DNA from 3 places in the Pseudarthrobacter sp. NPDC058119 genome. Region 2 is predicted to be linked to each of the others. Evidence: riboswitches for the same ligand, from Rfam matches in the RefSeq annotation. Region 2 holds a riboswitch; each other region holds the start of a gene.

Region 1 (5,011 bases), 350 kb from region 2:
TGGGAGCCACTCTATGAGGAAATTGCAGGGTACCTCCGGGAGACCGGCGCCCTGCACCGCGTTGCCGCGGGAGGGCACCGGCCCCAGGACTCCCATGATGGGGACCGGTCCATCCGCCAGTTCATCAGCGGGGTCGGCAGGAGCCAGCCCGCCCGGGCGTCCTAGCCTTCAGCGGGGACCCGCAGCTCCGGCAGGTACACCTTGCCGCCGGCTGCCAGGAACTCCTCGCTCTTCCCGCGCATGCCGGAAGCCATGTCCGCCAGCGCCGCTTGGGCCTCCGCGGACCCGTATTCGTCCCGGATGTCCTGGCTGATCCGCATGGAGCAGAACTTCGGACCACACATCGAACAGAAGTGGGCTGTCTTGGCCGGTTCGGCCGGCAGCGTCTCATCGTGGAACGACTCCGCGGTCACGGGGTCCAGGGACAGCGCGAACTGGTCCCCCCAGCGGAATTCGAACCTTGCCTTGGACAGCGCATCATCGCGCTCATGCGCCCCGGGATGGCCCTTGGCCAGGTCCGCGGCGTGCGCTGCGATCTTGTACGTGATCACGCCTGTCTTCACGTCGTCCTTGTTGGGCAGGCCCAGGTGCTCCTTCGGCGTGACGTAGCAGAGCATGGCAGTGCCGTACCGGGCAATCTCGGTGGCGCCGATCGCCGAGGTGATGTGGTCATACCCGGGCGCCACATCCGTCACCAGGGGCCCCAGGGTATAGAAGGGCGCCCCCTTGCACAGTTCCTGCTGCCGCTCCACGTTCTCGCGCACCAGGTGGAAGGGAACGTGGCCGGGCCCTTCCACCATCACCTGCACGTCGTACTCCCAGGCCCGTTGCGTCAGCTCGGCGAGGGTGTCCAGTTCGGCGAACTGGGCGGCGTCGTTGGCGTCCGCGGTGGAACCGGGGCGGAGGCCGTCACCCAGCGAGAAGGCGACGTCGTATTTGGCGAAGATTCCGCACAGTTCATCGAAGTGCGTGTACAGGAAGTTCTCCTGGTGGTGGGCCAGGCACCAGCCGGCCATGATGGAGCCGCCGCGCGAGACGATGCCGGTGACGCGGTTCGCGGTGAGCGGGACGTACCGCAGCAGCACGCCCGCGTGGATGGTCATGTAGTCCACGCCCTGCTCGCACTGTTCAATCACCGTGTCACGGAAGATCTCCCAGGTCAGGGCGTTGGCCTCGCCGTTGACCTTCTCCAGCGCCTGGTAGATGGGGACGGTTCCAATGGGCACGGGGGAGTTGCGGAGGATCCATTCCCTGGTGGTGTGGATGTCATCGCCGGTGGACAGGTCCATAACGGTGTCGGCGCCCCACTGGGTTGCCCACTGCAGCTTGTCCACTTCCTCGGCGATCGAACTCGTCACGGCCGAGTTGCCGATATTCGCGTTGATCTTCACCAGGAAGGCCTTGCCGATGATCATGGGCTCGGATTCCGGGTGGTTGATGTTGTTGGGAATGATGGCGCGGCCGGCGGCCATTTCGCTGCGGACCAATTCCACGTCGCAGTTCTCGCGCAGGGCCACGAACCGCATCTCCTGCGTGATGATGCCCTGCCGGGCATAGTGCATCTGCGTCACTGTCCGGCCGTCGACGGCGCGGCGGGGCACCGGCTGCGCACCCTTCCACTCCGCGGAGGCAGCGCCGCGGCGGACGGCCGAGCGGCCGTCGTCGAGCAGGTTTCTCGCCCTGCCGCCATACGCCTCGGTGTCAGCCCGCGCCGTGATCCACTCGGAGCGGAAGGGCTGCAGGCCTCGGACGGGGTCGCTTCCGGGGCCCGCGGTCCGGTAGGACCGGAAGGGTGGGTTCGGCTGGCCATTGGGTGACGGCTCAAGGGCAATTTCGGTCACCGGGACCCGGATTCCGGACGCCTCATCCGCAAGGTAGGCGAGTGAGTGCGACTTCAGCGACTGGGTCACCGGCGGCACCGAAGTGCCATCCGGCACACCGGCGGACGGCTGAAGGGCAGGGTTCAACTGGGTGTTTTGCGTACTCAAGGGAATACTCACTTCCTTCGCCGGCATTACCCGGACAGGTTCAACGGTCGCAGGCTGCGCCAGCCCGATCTCAGCCCCTGCAAGGGCACCCGTGTGGTCAGGAACGAAGCTACCACAGGCACCCGGAGCGGCCTTGTCATAAACGTGGTGCTACCCTGACCGGCATCGAAAGGAGCACCACCATGGCAGGCATCATCCACTTCCGCGGGCCCGTCCTGACCGCACCGGACAGGATGCGGCATGGACTCTGGTCCGTGGACGGCAAGCTGACGTTCACCCGGCCGGCGGCTGCTCCGGACCGGGTTCTGGACGGCTGGGTGCTGCCGGGCTTCGTCGACGCCCACTGCCACATAGGGCTCGGGGCCGCCGGCCCGGTCGAGCCCGCGGCGGCCAGGGACCAGGCGCAGGCGGACCTCAACGCCGGAACCCTGCTGGTCCGGGACGCGGGTTCGCCGGCAGATACCCGTTGGATGCAGGGCGGCAGGGACTTCCCGGTGCTGATCCGGGCCGGGCGCCATATCGCCCGGACGCGCCGCTACCTGCGGGGCTTCGCCGAGGAGGTGGAGCCCGAGGGCCTCGTGGAGGCCGTCCGAAAGCAGGCGCGCGACGGCGACGGCTGGGTCAAGCTCGTGGGCGACTGGATTGACCGCAGCGCCGGCGACCTGTCGCCGTCGTTTCCTGCCGCCGTCATACGCGATGCCGTCCAGGCGGCGCACGACGAAGGGGCCCGGGTAACGGCGCACTGCTTCGCCGAAGACACCCTGGACCAGGTGCTGGACGCCGGCATTGACTGCGTCGAGCACGCCACCGGGCTCCTGCCCCGCCACCTGCCCCGGTTCGCGGAGCAGGGCGTCCCGATCGTGCCCACGCTCATCAACATCGCCACCTTCCCCGACATTGCCGCGCAGGCGGAACCCAAGTTCCCGCGTTATGCCGCCCACATGCGCGCGCTCTGGGAACGCCGGCTGGAGCGGGTAGCGGAAGCCCATGCGGCCGGTGTCCGCATCTTTGCCGGTACCGATGCCGGCAGCGTGATCAGGCACGGCAGGATCACGGACGAAATCCTCGCCCTGCACGGCGCCGGCCTGCCCATGGAGGCGGCCCTCGACGCCGCCTGCTGGGCAGCCCGGACGTGGCTGGGAGCGGACGGCGTGGAGGATGGGGCCCGCGCCGACGTCGTTGTCTGCCGGGACGACCCGCGCGCGGCACCTCAGACCATTACGGCCCTGGAACACGTGGTGCTGGGAGGGCGGATCATTCGCTGACAGTTGGCTCCCGGGACTTGGAATATATTGAAGCTTCAAGTAATTTTAATGTGTGACAGGCCGCCACCGGGACGGCCGCCAATGCAAGGAGCCGTCAATGACCGCATCAGCCAACAGCCAGGATCTTCTTCCTGCCGACCTCGCCATGGGCACCGTGATGCTCAAGGTGGGCGACATGAAGGTCATGACCGACTACTACCAGCGCGCACTGGGTCTTGAGGTGGTCGCCGAACAGGACGGCGGCCTCTACCTTGGCCGCCTGGGCAGGCCGCTGGTCCACCTCGCACCGGCCCCCGGACTGCACCTTCCCGGCAGGGGAGAGGCGGGTCTCTTCCACACCGCCCTGCTCTTCGAGGACCAGGCTTCCCTTGCCGCCACCGTCGCCACGGCTGCCCAGTACGAGCCGCGGGCCTTCACCGGCAGCGCCGACCACCTGGTCAGTGAGGCCTTCTACTTCACCGACCCCGAGGGCAACGGCATCGAGCTGTACTGGGACCGCCCCCGCAGCAACTGGTCCTGGAACGGGACCGACGTGGTCATGGACAGCCTGGCGCTCCCGCCGCAGCGCTACCTCGAGCAGCACCTCACCGAAGAGTCCCTGGAGGGACAGCGGCAAACAGCCGCCGGCGTGGGCCATGTCCACCTGCAGGTTGGCGACGTGCAGACCGCCCGGGACTTCTACGTGGGCACCCTCGGGTTCGAGAAGACCGCCGGCTGGCACGGGCAGGCCTTGTTCGTTTCCGCGGGCCGGTACCACCACCACATGGCCATGAACGTCTGGAACAGCCGCGGCGCGGGTCCGCGCAAGGACACCCTGGGACTTGGCGAGGTGCTCATCGAGGTTCCGTCAGGGGACGACGTCGGCACCCTGACTGACCGTCTCAAGGTCGCCGGGGTGCCCGCCCATCACACGGGTTCGGAGCTTCGGTTCGAAGATCCGTGGCGCAACCGGATCCGCGTCGCCGTCCGCTGACCACTGCGGCCTCCGGCGCCACTTCGCGGGAGGCCGGTCCGGCGTGCAAGGGCGGCCCTGCAGCTACTAGGCTGATTCCGTACGGCCGGGCGGCAGGAAGTGTCCGGCGCGCAGTTCCGCCAACGGAAGAAGGACACCAGCCATGGGCTTCACCGAGATCTTTGTCGCCACCCATGACGCCGCGCTGAAACGCGCCGGCCTCCTTGATGAAGGCCGCAGCGCCTCCGCCGCGGATTCTGCAGCGGTGCGGATCGAAGGAATCACCGACTTTGAACTGGAACAGCTCGGCGATCTTGCCGGGACGGCTGTCCATGCCGGCGGAGCCGACTACGAGCTGACCATGGTGGACGTCGCGAGCGACTCCCTCCTCGCCGTTCCGCCGGCCATGGTCCGGGCCCTGGCCGACCTTCTCACCTACGAAACCGAGGGCGAGGGCAACGTCCTTGACGATGTTGCGGGGCAGTGGGCCGGCCAGGAGGACATGCCGTTCGGTGCCTCCCAGGCGCGGACCTACGTGCAGCAGCTTGCCGAGCTTGCGGCCGGAATCAACGATTCGGAGCGGACTGGACTCTACGTCTGGTCCGCCTGACCCTGTCCGGCGCGCCCGGGAAACCTTCCCGCGGCGCCGCCGGCGGCCACGCCAAGTCGAAATAACGGCGTTCATCTGGCACAATAAACAGGTACTCGATCTGCGTGGCCCCTCTCTCCGCGTCCGGATCCTGTCCTTCGAGCCCGCAAGTACGGCCCGCCCCACGGGTGCAGAAAGCCGGGTTCACCCCTTTTTC
Region 2 (5,011 bases):
GATGGGGAAGGGGTGGGTGATGCCGGCGTCGGCCAGGGATTCGACGATGTCCGGGCGGACGTTGTAGTCGGCGAAGGACTTCTCCGCGATTTCGTGCGGCTTTTCGTCCGAGATGATGGTTTCTTCCGGCTCGATGGTTTCCGTGCCGGACACATCGCTCAGGAGCTGGTGGGTATGCAATTCACTCACAGGGGAGTTTCCTTATTCATTTGGGCAATGGCGCTGCCTGCTCAACGGGCCGGCCAAAGCTGGCCGCTCCGGAGCACGCTCAGGCGCGCAAGCGATTCCAGTGGAAGCCGATCGCGGGCTATCTAATGCTGGCACTGGTGACCAACGGGTACTTCTCAAGATCGCGTAGGGGCGGGCTTGTTGGTTTCAAATCAAGGAAATCAACGACCGGGCATCCAGTTCTACCCTCCCAGTCTAGCCGTAAGGGCACAAAAACACGGTTTCGGCCCTCCCTGGGAGCCGCCTGCCGCTCAGGAAACGAGCTCGAAGTGGATCTGCCGGGTGGTGATATCGGAGGAAACGAGCCGCACCCGGACCTTGGTGCCGGACTCCAGTTCGCCGGCGCACCGTGCGGTCACCGCCGGTTCGGCAATCTGGATAATCCCGGAACTGCCGCCATTGCCGTTCTTTCCATTCCCGTTGCCGTTCTGCGGCTTGGATCCGGAAATGACGATCGCATCGAACTCCTGCCCGATGTGGTTGAGCAGCAGCGCCGCCTCCACGGTATCCAGGGCCAGGCGCTCCATTCGTGACGCCAGCTGGTCCGAGCCGGCCATGATGCCCGGAAGCAGGGGCAGGGCTTCGCGCGCCCAGCCGGGAACTTCGCCGCCGTTGCTCAGGGCCTCGCAGATGACCAGCACGAACCGGTCCACCAGGCGGCGCAGCGGCGCCGTGGTGTGGGCGTAGGCGGCGCCGATGGCGGACTGGATGCCGTCTTCGGGGACGGTTCCGTCGAAGGCGGTGTAGGAGGCGCCGCGGAACAGCATGCCGGCCGAATGCATGATGGCCAGCTGGCGGGGGTCTGTGGGATCGAGCGACCGCAGGTATTCGCCGTAGCTGACGTGCCCGTCCCAGGGCTTGCCCAGCACCTCGGTCTGCAGCCGGAAGTGCCGCAGCGACCGCTCGTCAGGGGCAGGCATGGTCCGCAGGATGCCCACTTTGCCCTCCAGCATGAGCTGCGCGGCGGCCATTCCGGTCATCAACGAGATCTGCGCGTTCCAGTCCTCGACGGGAAGCTGCGGAACGGCGTCAATCCGGTAGCCGCCGTCCGGCAGCTGGACGATTTCCTGCTCGGGCATGTTCAGGCTGGCGCCCTCGCGCGCCCGTTCCAGTGCTACCCGCTTCAGGCCCACCTCGCGGAGCAGCCGCAGGACGGGAGGCGCGGTCCCGGCGTCGAGGTCTGCCTGGGCGCCCTTGTAGCTGAGCTTGTCGCGGCTGCGGACCCGTGCCCGCCGGACGCCCACGGTCAGTACCGACGCGTCGCCGTCGAGCGTGAAGTCCCAGACGAAAGCCGAACACTCCTGGCCGGGCAGCAGGCTGCCGGCCCCCTCGCTGATCACCTCCGGATGCAGCGGGATCCGACCGTCCGGAGCGTAGAACGTCTGCCCGCGGCGCCGGGTTTCGGCATCCAGCGGACCGCCAGGCGCAACGAAGGCGGGGACGTCGGCGATGGCGTACATGACCCGGTAGCCGTCCCCGTCCAGTTCGATAAACACGGCCTGGTCCAGGTCGGTGGAGGACGCCGGATCGATGGTGACGAATTCGACGGTGGTCAGGTCGTAGGACGGCAGCGTCAACGCCGCGACGGCGGCCCGGGCGTCTTCCACGGCGTCGGCCGGGTACGGGCCCGGCAGCTCAAGTTCGGTCCGCAGCAGGCCCAACGCCTCTTCCAAGGCGTTCCTGTGGTCATGGACGTTGGGGGCCAACCGATGATGTGACACAAAATTCAGCCTAGCCCCAAGTTCCGGGATTAAGCAGGCTCAGCCGTCCAGCGCGCCAAGGAGCGAGGCAGCAGCCGCCGCGGGGTCGGGGGCCTCGGTGATGGCGCGCACCACGACGATCCGGCGTGCACTGGCCTCCACCACCTCGCGGACGTTTCCGAGGTCGATGCCGCCGATGGCGAACCACGGCACGGGATCCCCGGCCTGCGCCGAGGCGCCGGCGGCGTACTTGACCAATTCGGGCCCGACGGCGGCCCTGCCGGGTTTGGTGGGGGTGGCCCACACGGGCCCCACGCAGAAGTAGTCCAGCCCGGACGGGCCGCCGGTTGCCTCGAGGGCCGCGTCGACCTGGCCGGTGGTGTGGCTGGAGAGGCCGATGGCGGCGTTGCCGTTGACCAGGGTCCGCGCCGCGGCCAGCGGAAGGTCCTTTTGGCCGATGTGGAACACCGGTGCCCCGGACAGGACGGCGATGTCGGCGCGGTCATTGACGGCCCAGAGTTTCCCGTGCCGCACCGCGGTCTCCTTCAATGCCGCCAGAAGGTCCAGTTCCTCGGCGGCCTCGATGGTCTTGTCGCGCAGCTGGATGATGTCCACGCCGCCGGCAAACGCGGCGTCCACGAACTCCGCGAAGTCGCCCCGGGCGGTCCGTGCATCGGTGCACAGGTACAGGCGGGCCGCCTTGAGGGCGTCGTTGTGGCCGGCGTTGGCGACTTCGGCATGGGGCACGTCAGCAGCCGGGGCGTGGGAACCTGCCGGGAAGGAGGGGGTGGTCGCATTCATGCCTGCAAGCCTAGTTCCTCTAAACTGGGCACGTACTGCGGGAGCCCGCGGCAGCTGTCACAAAGCGCCGGGCTGAGAGGGCGTCAGAGCCGACCGCTTGACCTGATCCGGTTAATGCCGGCGTAGGGAAGGAACCACATGAGCACTCCTGTTGACCATCGTGCCGGGCCGTCCGGCGCCCCCGGTTCCATGGTCCGCGCGGACGTCGCCGTCATCGGCGGCGGAGTGGTGGGCCATGGCATCGCCTGGGAGGCGCAGCGCTCCGGCCGTTCCGTTGCCCTGATCGATGACGCGCCCGGAAGCGGTGCCAGCTGGGCCGCCGCAGGAATGCTGGCCCCCGTCAGCGAACTGCACTACCAGGAGGAGGACCTCCTGGAACTGATGCTTGACGCTTCCTCCCGCTGGCCCGGTTTCGCCGCAGGCATCGCCGAAGCCACCGGTGCGGATTCCGGATACCTCACGACGTCGACACTCGCCGTGGGTGCCGACGCCGCGGACCGCCGCGCACTGATGGACCTCCGCGGGGTACAGCAGGCCAACGGACTGTCCGTGGAACCCCTGACCGTACGGGAAGCCCGCAAACGCGAGCCGCTCCTCAGCCCCGCGATAGCCTGCGCCCTGGACACGCCCGCTGACCACCAGGTTGATCCCCGCCGCCTGGTGGCTGCCCTGCGGCAGGCCCTCGCCGGCGCCGTCCGCGGGATGCCCGGCCTGGCGGCGGCAGGGGCGGGGGACGGGTATGCCGTGCCGGACCGGGCAGCCGGCCTGCTCTGGGAGGGTGGAACCGTCGTCGGCGCCAGCCTCGCCGGCGGCGGCACCGTCCTGGCAACGGAAACTATCGTGGCCAACGGGCTGCAGGCAGGGGACCTTGGCGGCCTGCCCGACGGGCTGGAGTTGCCCCTGCGCCCTGTGCACGGCGACATCCTGCGGCTCGCCGTTCCCCGCCACCTCCAGCCCCTGGTGACGTCCACCGTGCGCGGGCTGGTTCACGGCGTCCCCGTCTACATCGTTCCCCGGCAGGACGGGACCGTGGTCATCGGCGCCACCCAGCGCGAGGACGCCCTGTCCGATGCCGTCAGCGCCGGAGGCGTCTACCAGCTGTTGCGCGATGCCCAGGCGCTGGTGCCCGCCGTTGCCGAACTGGAGCTGCTGGAGTGCACCGCCAGGGCCCGGCCCGGAACCCCCGACAACGCGCCGCTGCTGGGCCGTGTGCCTGCGCCCCCCGGATCCGCGGGAACCAAGGCCGGTGACGTCCCGGGACTCATCATCGCCACCGGGTTCTTCCGGCACGGGGTGCTGCTCACCCCCGCGGCCGCAGCCATCTGCGCCGGCTTGCTGGACGGGCGTGCCGATCCGCGCTGGGCGCCTTTCAGCCCGGAGCGGTTCTCGCGTCCGGCCGCTGCCCGCACAAACCACCACACCAAGGAGACAGCGTGAACATCACCCTGAACGGAAACACCCACACGGTGGCGGACGGCGCCTCCATCACCACCCTCGTCAGCCAGGTCACCGGACGCCCGCTGGCGCCTAACGGCCAGGCGACGGACGGCGGGAAGCTGGGGGTCGCCGTCGCCCATAATGCGCAGGTGGTGCCGCGCAGCCAATGGTTCGCCACGGCGCTCGCCGAGGGCGACGACATCGAACTTGTCACGGCAGTACAGGGAGGCTGACACCATGACCGAAACCAGCACCATCAACCCGGCCGGGAATCCCGGCGCCGCTGACGCCCTGGTGATTGACGGCGTCGCCCTTGGATCCCGCCTGATCATGGGTACCGGCGGGGCACCGAGCCTGGACGGACTGGGCGCTGCGCTCCTGGCCTCCGGCACCGCCTTGACCACCGTGGCCATGCGCCGCTACTCGACGGCGGAAACCGGCTCGCTGTTCCAGCTGCTGGTGGACCACGGGATCCGCGTGCTGCCCAACACCGCAGGCTGCTTCACGGCCAGGGACGCCGTCCTCACGGCGGAGCTTGCCCGGGAGGCATTGGAGACCGACTGGGTGAAGCTGGAAGTCATTGCCGACGAGCAGACACTGCTGCCCGATGCCGTGGAATTGGTGGAGGCCACGGAACAGCTGGTCAACCGGGGGTTCAAGGTCTTCGCCTACACCAACGACGACCCCGTGCTGGCGCTGCGGCTGGAGAACCTTGGCGCCACCGCGGTCATGCCGCTCGGCGCCCCGATCGGGACGGGCCTGGGAATCCTGAACCCGCACAACATCGAGCTCATCGTGTCCCGCGCCTCGGTGCCGGTGGTGCTGGACGCCGGCATTGGCACGGC
Region 3 (5,011 bases), on a different contig from region 2:
TCGAAAACGCGCTCAAATCCGGCGACACCGTGCTGGTCCAGGTCACCAAGGACCCCGTGGGCCACAAGGGCGCCCGGCTCACCAGCCAGATCTCCCTGCCCGGCCGCTATCTGGTGTACGTCCCAGGCGGTTCCATGACGGGCATCTCCCGCAAGCTGCCCGACGTCGAACGCAACCGGCTCAAGCGCATCCTCAAGGACCGCCTGCCCGAACACGCCGGCGTCATTGTCCGCACCGCCGCCGAGGGCGCTTCCGAGGAAGAGCTCACGCACGACATCAATCGGCTGCGCGCCCAGTGGGAAGGCATCGAAAGCCAGTCCACGTCCACCAAGATCCTGGCCCCCGAGCTCCTTTACGGCGAACCTGATCTCACCATCAAGGTGGTCCGCGACGTCTTCAACGAGGACTTCTCCAAGCTCATCGTTTCCGGCGAGGAGGCCTGGGACACCATCGAGGCCTACGTCACCTACGTGGCGCCGGACCTGGTGGGCCGGCTGGAGAAGTGGACCAAGGACCAGGACATCTTCTCCGCCTGGCGCATCGACGAGCAGATCCACAAAGCCCTCGAGCGGAAGGTCTTCCTGCCCTCCGGCGGCTCCCTGGTGATCGACCGCACCGAGGCCATGACCGTGGTGGACGTCAATACGGGCAAGTTCACCGGCAGCGGCGGCAACCTCGAGGAAACCGTCACCAAGAACAACCTCGAAGCGGCCGAGGAAGTGGTGCGCCAGCTCCGGCTGCGCGACATCGGCGGCATCATCGTGATCGACTTCATCGACATGGTGCTCGAATCGAACCGCGACCTGGTCCTCCGCCGCCTGGTCGAGTGCCTGGGCCGGGACCGGACCAAGCACCAGGTTGCCGAGGTGACCTCACTCGGCCTGGTCCAGATGACCCGTAAACGCATGGGCACGGGCCTGCTGGAAGTCTTTGGTGAGCAGTGCGAAGCCTGCGCCGGCCGGGGCGTCGTGACCCACGACGATCCCGTGGAGCACCGCCGCGCCAACATCGTGGCGGCCGAGCACCACGTCCAGCGCACCGACAACCGTCCCGAAGCCCGCGCGGAGACCCGTCCGGAAGCGCAGCGGAACGACAACGGCCAGCCCGGTGTCCGGTCCGAACGCAAGCGGCGGCGGGGACGCGGCGGCCAGCAGCCCGAGGCCGCCCCGGCACCTGCCGTCCATGTCCACACCGTCCAGCCGGACCCCTCCGACGCCGAGCGGCACGCCAAGGCTGAGGCAACCAGGCTTGCCCTGGCGAACATCGCCGCGGCCGCGCATGCAGCCCACCTGCATGACGACGAGGTGGCGGCAGCCCGGCAGGTGCCGTCCGTGGAGCCCGCGCCGGTTCCCGTTGAGGAGAAGCACGACGCCGACGCCCCGGCACGTCCCGCAGCGGTCCTGACGTTCGGCGGCGAGGAAGTCCCGCTTCCGTTCGTGGAGCACGCCGGGGAACAGCATCCGAAGCCTGCCCTGACGCTGGACCGCCTTGCGGAAGCATTCGCCCACCTGGGCCAGCCGGCTTCTCCCGTGGAGAACGCGCCTGCCAGGCAGGCAGAGGCCGTGCAGCCGGCAGCGGAGGTGGCGCCGGAAGGGCATGCCGACGGCGGGGCAGCGGAAGCCCCCGCCGGTGCCGCTCCCGGGGCATCCCCTGAAAAGGACTATTCGGACCACACGCTGGAGCAGTCGCGGCAGCGCCGGCCCCGGCGCCACCGGGCCGCCAGCCGTGCCCAGGGTGCCGCCAACGAGACTGCCGTCCAGCACCATGAAAACGTCCAGGCTGATGCCGCTGGGCACTCGCACGCAGCCAAGGCGCCCGAACCGGCGAAGGACCAGCCGGAACCCCGCAAGGCGGCCGAGGAACCCATCATCCTCGGTGTCGGCGTGCCGGCGTCGGAGCTGTAAATTCCGGCAAGCCACGGCGTCGACAGGTGAAGTCCCCGTCTCGTGGACCATTCCCCCCGAAAGTACAGGGGGAACAGTCCACGCGGCGGGGACTTCCTGCATCTGGCCGCTGTCACCTTTACCACAGCCCCGTGGCAGCGGCTAGGGTAGGAACCGACACGGGGTGCCGCGCACAGGCCGGCTGAGATCCAGACCCGTTGAACCTGTCCGGCTAGTACCGGCGAAGGGATGTCTCTTGTCTTCGACCCTTTTCATGCCCCTGCCAGCTCGCTCCGGCTTCAGCACCGGGCTGTCCACCGGCCGGGACGTCCCGCGGGTACTGTCCATCGCCGGCTCCGACCCGTCCGGGGGGGCGGGTATCCAGGCCGACCTGAAGAGCATTGCCGCGCACGGCGGTTACGGCATGGCTGCCATTACTGCCCTGACGGCACAGAACACCTGCGGTGTCCAGGCAGTCCACGTTCCTCCCGCGGCCTTCCTGGCCCAGCAGCTGGACGCGGTCAGCGATGATATCTCGATCGATGCGGTCAAGATCGGCATGCTGGGGGACGAAGCCGTGATCCGCACTGTCCGGCACTGGCTGGAGAAGGTCCGTCCCGCCGTCGTTGTCCTTGACCCGGTGATGGTGGCCACCAGCGGCGACCGGCTGCTGAGGGAGTCCGCCGAGGCCGCGCTCCGGGACCTGATGCCCCTGGCCCACCTCATTACTCCCAACCTGCCGGAGCTTGCCATGCTGGTGGGCGCGGAACTTGCGGACAGTTGGCCGGCAGCGCTGCAGCAGGGCCGGCGCCTGGCGGATGCCACCGGCGCCACCGTCCTGGTCAAGGGCGGCCACCTGGCGGGTGCGGAGTGCCCGGATGCGCTGGTCAATACCGCAGGCCTCCTGTCGCAGGACGTGGTGGAGGTGCAGGGAAACCGCGTCGACACCCGCAACAGCCACGGCACCGGCTGTTCCCTGTCCTCCGCAATGGCCACCGTCCAGGCACGCCTGGGCGACTGGGAGGCATCGCTCCTGACCGTCAAGCCATGGCTTGCCGGCGCCCTTGAAAACTCGGACCAACTCGAGGTTGGCCAGGGAAACGGACCGGTGCACCACTTCCACCATGTGCGGCAGGACCTGCATGACGGCGGCTTCGCTGCCCGGCTGTGGGAGGAAGCCCAACAGGACCTCGCGGACATCTACGCCCTGGACTTCATTCACGGCCTGGCTGCCGGGGACCTTCCCGAGAAGGACTTTGCCTACTATCTGGCCCAGGATGCCCTGTACCTGAACGGCTACTCCCGGGTGTTGGCACGCGCCAGTGCCCTGGCCCCCTCCGAAGCGGAACAGCTGTTCTGGGCAGGGTCCTCGCAGCAGTGCCTGGAGGTGGAGTCGGAACTGCACCGCTCCTGGCTCAGCACCCGGCCCACCCAGGGCGGCCGCGGCCCCGTCACCAAGGCTTACGTGGACCACCTCACCGCAGCGTCGGCGTCGGGCAGCTATGCCGTCCTGGCCGCCGCCGTCCTTCCCTGCTTCTGGCTCTACGCCGAGGTGGGCGAAAAACTGCACGGCCAGTTCGTTGCCTCGGGGGAGCCGGAAGGGCACGCCTACGCTGCCTGGCTGCGGACGTATGCCGACGAAGGCTTTGCCGAAGCAACGCGCCGGGCCATCGCCATCGTGGACGCGGCAGGACGGAAGGCCTCCGACGCCGAGCGGGAGGCCATGCTGACCGCGTTCAAGCAGTCCTGCCGCCTCGAGGTGGAATTCTTCGACGCGCCGAGGCTGCATTCCTGACTCCTGCGGGGAGCGCCGCCGCTATTATGGAGTTCATGGTTGCGGTGCTGCCCGCCGGAGTGTGGTTACTACCACACCCGGGCCGCCGGAACCAGCCTCATTTGCGGCCGTAGATGGATTTAGCGTATTCTAGATCTTCGGTGCTTACGCCAACACTTGGGTTATGACCCCACGGCGTTGAGGCACAGCGGGAACCTTGGCTTTTTCGAGTCGGTTCCGCACGCAAATTTTGTAATAAACGTCGAGAGAAGTGAGTTCCCAAGTGGTGTACGCGATTGTCCGCGCAGGCGGCCGCCAAGAGAAGGTTTCCGTTGGAGACTTCGTTACCCTGAACCGCGTCGCCGGTGGAGCCGGCAGCACCATCGAGCTGCCCGCACTGCTCCTGGTTGATGGTGACAAGGTCACCTCCGCCGCCGCTGACCTGGCCAAGGTAACTGTTACGGCTGAAATCCTCCAGGACCTGCGTGGTCCTAAGATTGTCATCCAGAAGTTCAAGAACAAGACCGGCTACAAGAAGCGCCAGGGTCACCGCCAGGAACTGACCAAGGTCAAGATCACCGGCATCAAGTAACCACCGGTTACTGTTCAGGTATTTCAACAGATTCCCCAGAATTTAGAGGCAGGCATTTCAGATGGCACATAAAAAGGGCGCGAGCTCCACTCGCAACGGTCGCGATTCCAACGCTCAGTACCTCGGCGTCAAGCGCTTCGGCGGCCAGGTTGTTTCCGCAGGCGAGATCATCGTCCGCCAGCGTGGCACCCACTTCCACCCCGGCGCCGGCGTTGGCCGTGGCGGTGACGACACCCTGTTCGCACTGACCCCGGGCGCCGTTAAATTCGGCACCCGCCGCGGTCGTCGCGTGGTCAACATCGTTGCTGCTGCAGCTGCAGAGTAACAACCAGTTCTGAAGCGGTGGAGCGGGCCTGAGGGTCCGCTCCACTGTTCTTTTAACAGCATTACAATCGATGTGGCGTCCCCGGGCGTCCCATAAACAGCACCTGAGGAGATCCACGTGGCCAGCTTTGTAGACCGGGTAGTACTGCATGTATCCGGCGGAACCGGCGGCCATGGTTGCGTCTCCGTCCATCGCGAGAAGTTCAAGCCCCTCGGCGGTCCCGACGGCGGGAACGGCGGCAACGGTGGCGACGTGATCCTTCGCGTGGACCACCAGACCACCACCCTCCTCGACTACCACCACGCACCGCACCGGCACGCGAGCAACGGCGGCCCCGGCATGGGCGACTGGCGCGGCGGCAAGAACGGCGAGACCCTGGTCCTGCCCGTACCGGACGGCACAGTGGTCAAGACCAAGGACGGCGAAGTCCTGGCCGA

The links. A riboswitch is a leader RNA that binds a small molecule or an ion and turns the genes downstream of it on or off. The one in region 2 is predicted to bind thiamine pyrophosphate.
Region 1: linked by a shared signal. The riboswitch ahead of thiC (phosphomethylpyrimidine synthase ThiC) and the one ahead of ACFVTD_RS01645 (FAD-dependent oxidoreductase) in region 2 are both predicted to bind thiamine pyrophosphate.
Region 3: linked by a shared signal. The riboswitch ahead of thiD (bifunctional hydroxymethylpyrimidine kinase/phosphomethylpyrimidine kinase) and the one ahead of ACFVTD_RS01645 (FAD-dependent oxidoreductase) in region 2 are both predicted to bind thiamine pyrophosphate.

The regions. Positions count from the first base shown of each region.
Region 1 covers NZ_JBHVTN010000001.1:16,210-21,220, reverse strand. Annotated here, with positions in the region: gene ACFVTD_RS00125 (alpha/beta hydrolase) at 1-165, shown strand, start outside; gene thiC (phosphomethylpyrimidine synthase ThiC) at 162-1,988, opposite strand; TPP riboswitch at 1,984-2,091, opposite strand; gene ACFVTD_RS00115 (amidohydrolase family protein) at 2,171-3,253, shown strand; gene ACFVTD_RS00110 (VOC family protein) at 3,351-4,226, shown strand; gene ACFVTD_RS00105 (hypothetical protein) at 4,369-4,815, shown strand.
Region 2 covers NZ_JBHVTN010000001.1:365,658-370,668, reverse strand. Annotated here, with positions in the region: gene ACFVTD_RS01660 (DEAD/DEAH box helicase) at 1-189, opposite strand, end outside; gene ACFVTD_RS01655 (RNB domain-containing ribonuclease) at 480-1,949, opposite strand; gene thiE (thiamine phosphate synthase) at 1,989-2,729, opposite strand; TPP riboswitch at 2,757-2,875, shown strand; gene ACFVTD_RS01645 (FAD-dependent oxidoreductase) at 2,868-4,166, shown strand; gene thiS (sulfur carrier protein ThiS) at 4,163-4,399, shown strand; gene ACFVTD_RS01635 (thiazole synthase) at 4,404-5,011, shown strand, end outside.
Region 3 covers NZ_JBHVTN010000008.1:64,276-69,286, forward strand. Annotated here, with positions in the region: gene ACFVTD_RS16720 (Rne/Rng family ribonuclease) at 1-1,904, shown strand, start outside; TPP riboswitch at 2,054-2,150, shown strand; gene thiD (bifunctional hydroxymethylpyrimidine kinase/phosphomethylpyrimidine kinase) at 2,158-3,678, shown strand; gene rplU (50S ribosomal protein L21) at 3,941-4,249, shown strand; gene rpmA (50S ribosomal protein L27) at 4,311-4,574, shown strand; gene obgE (GTPase ObgE) at 4,692-5,011, shown strand, end outside.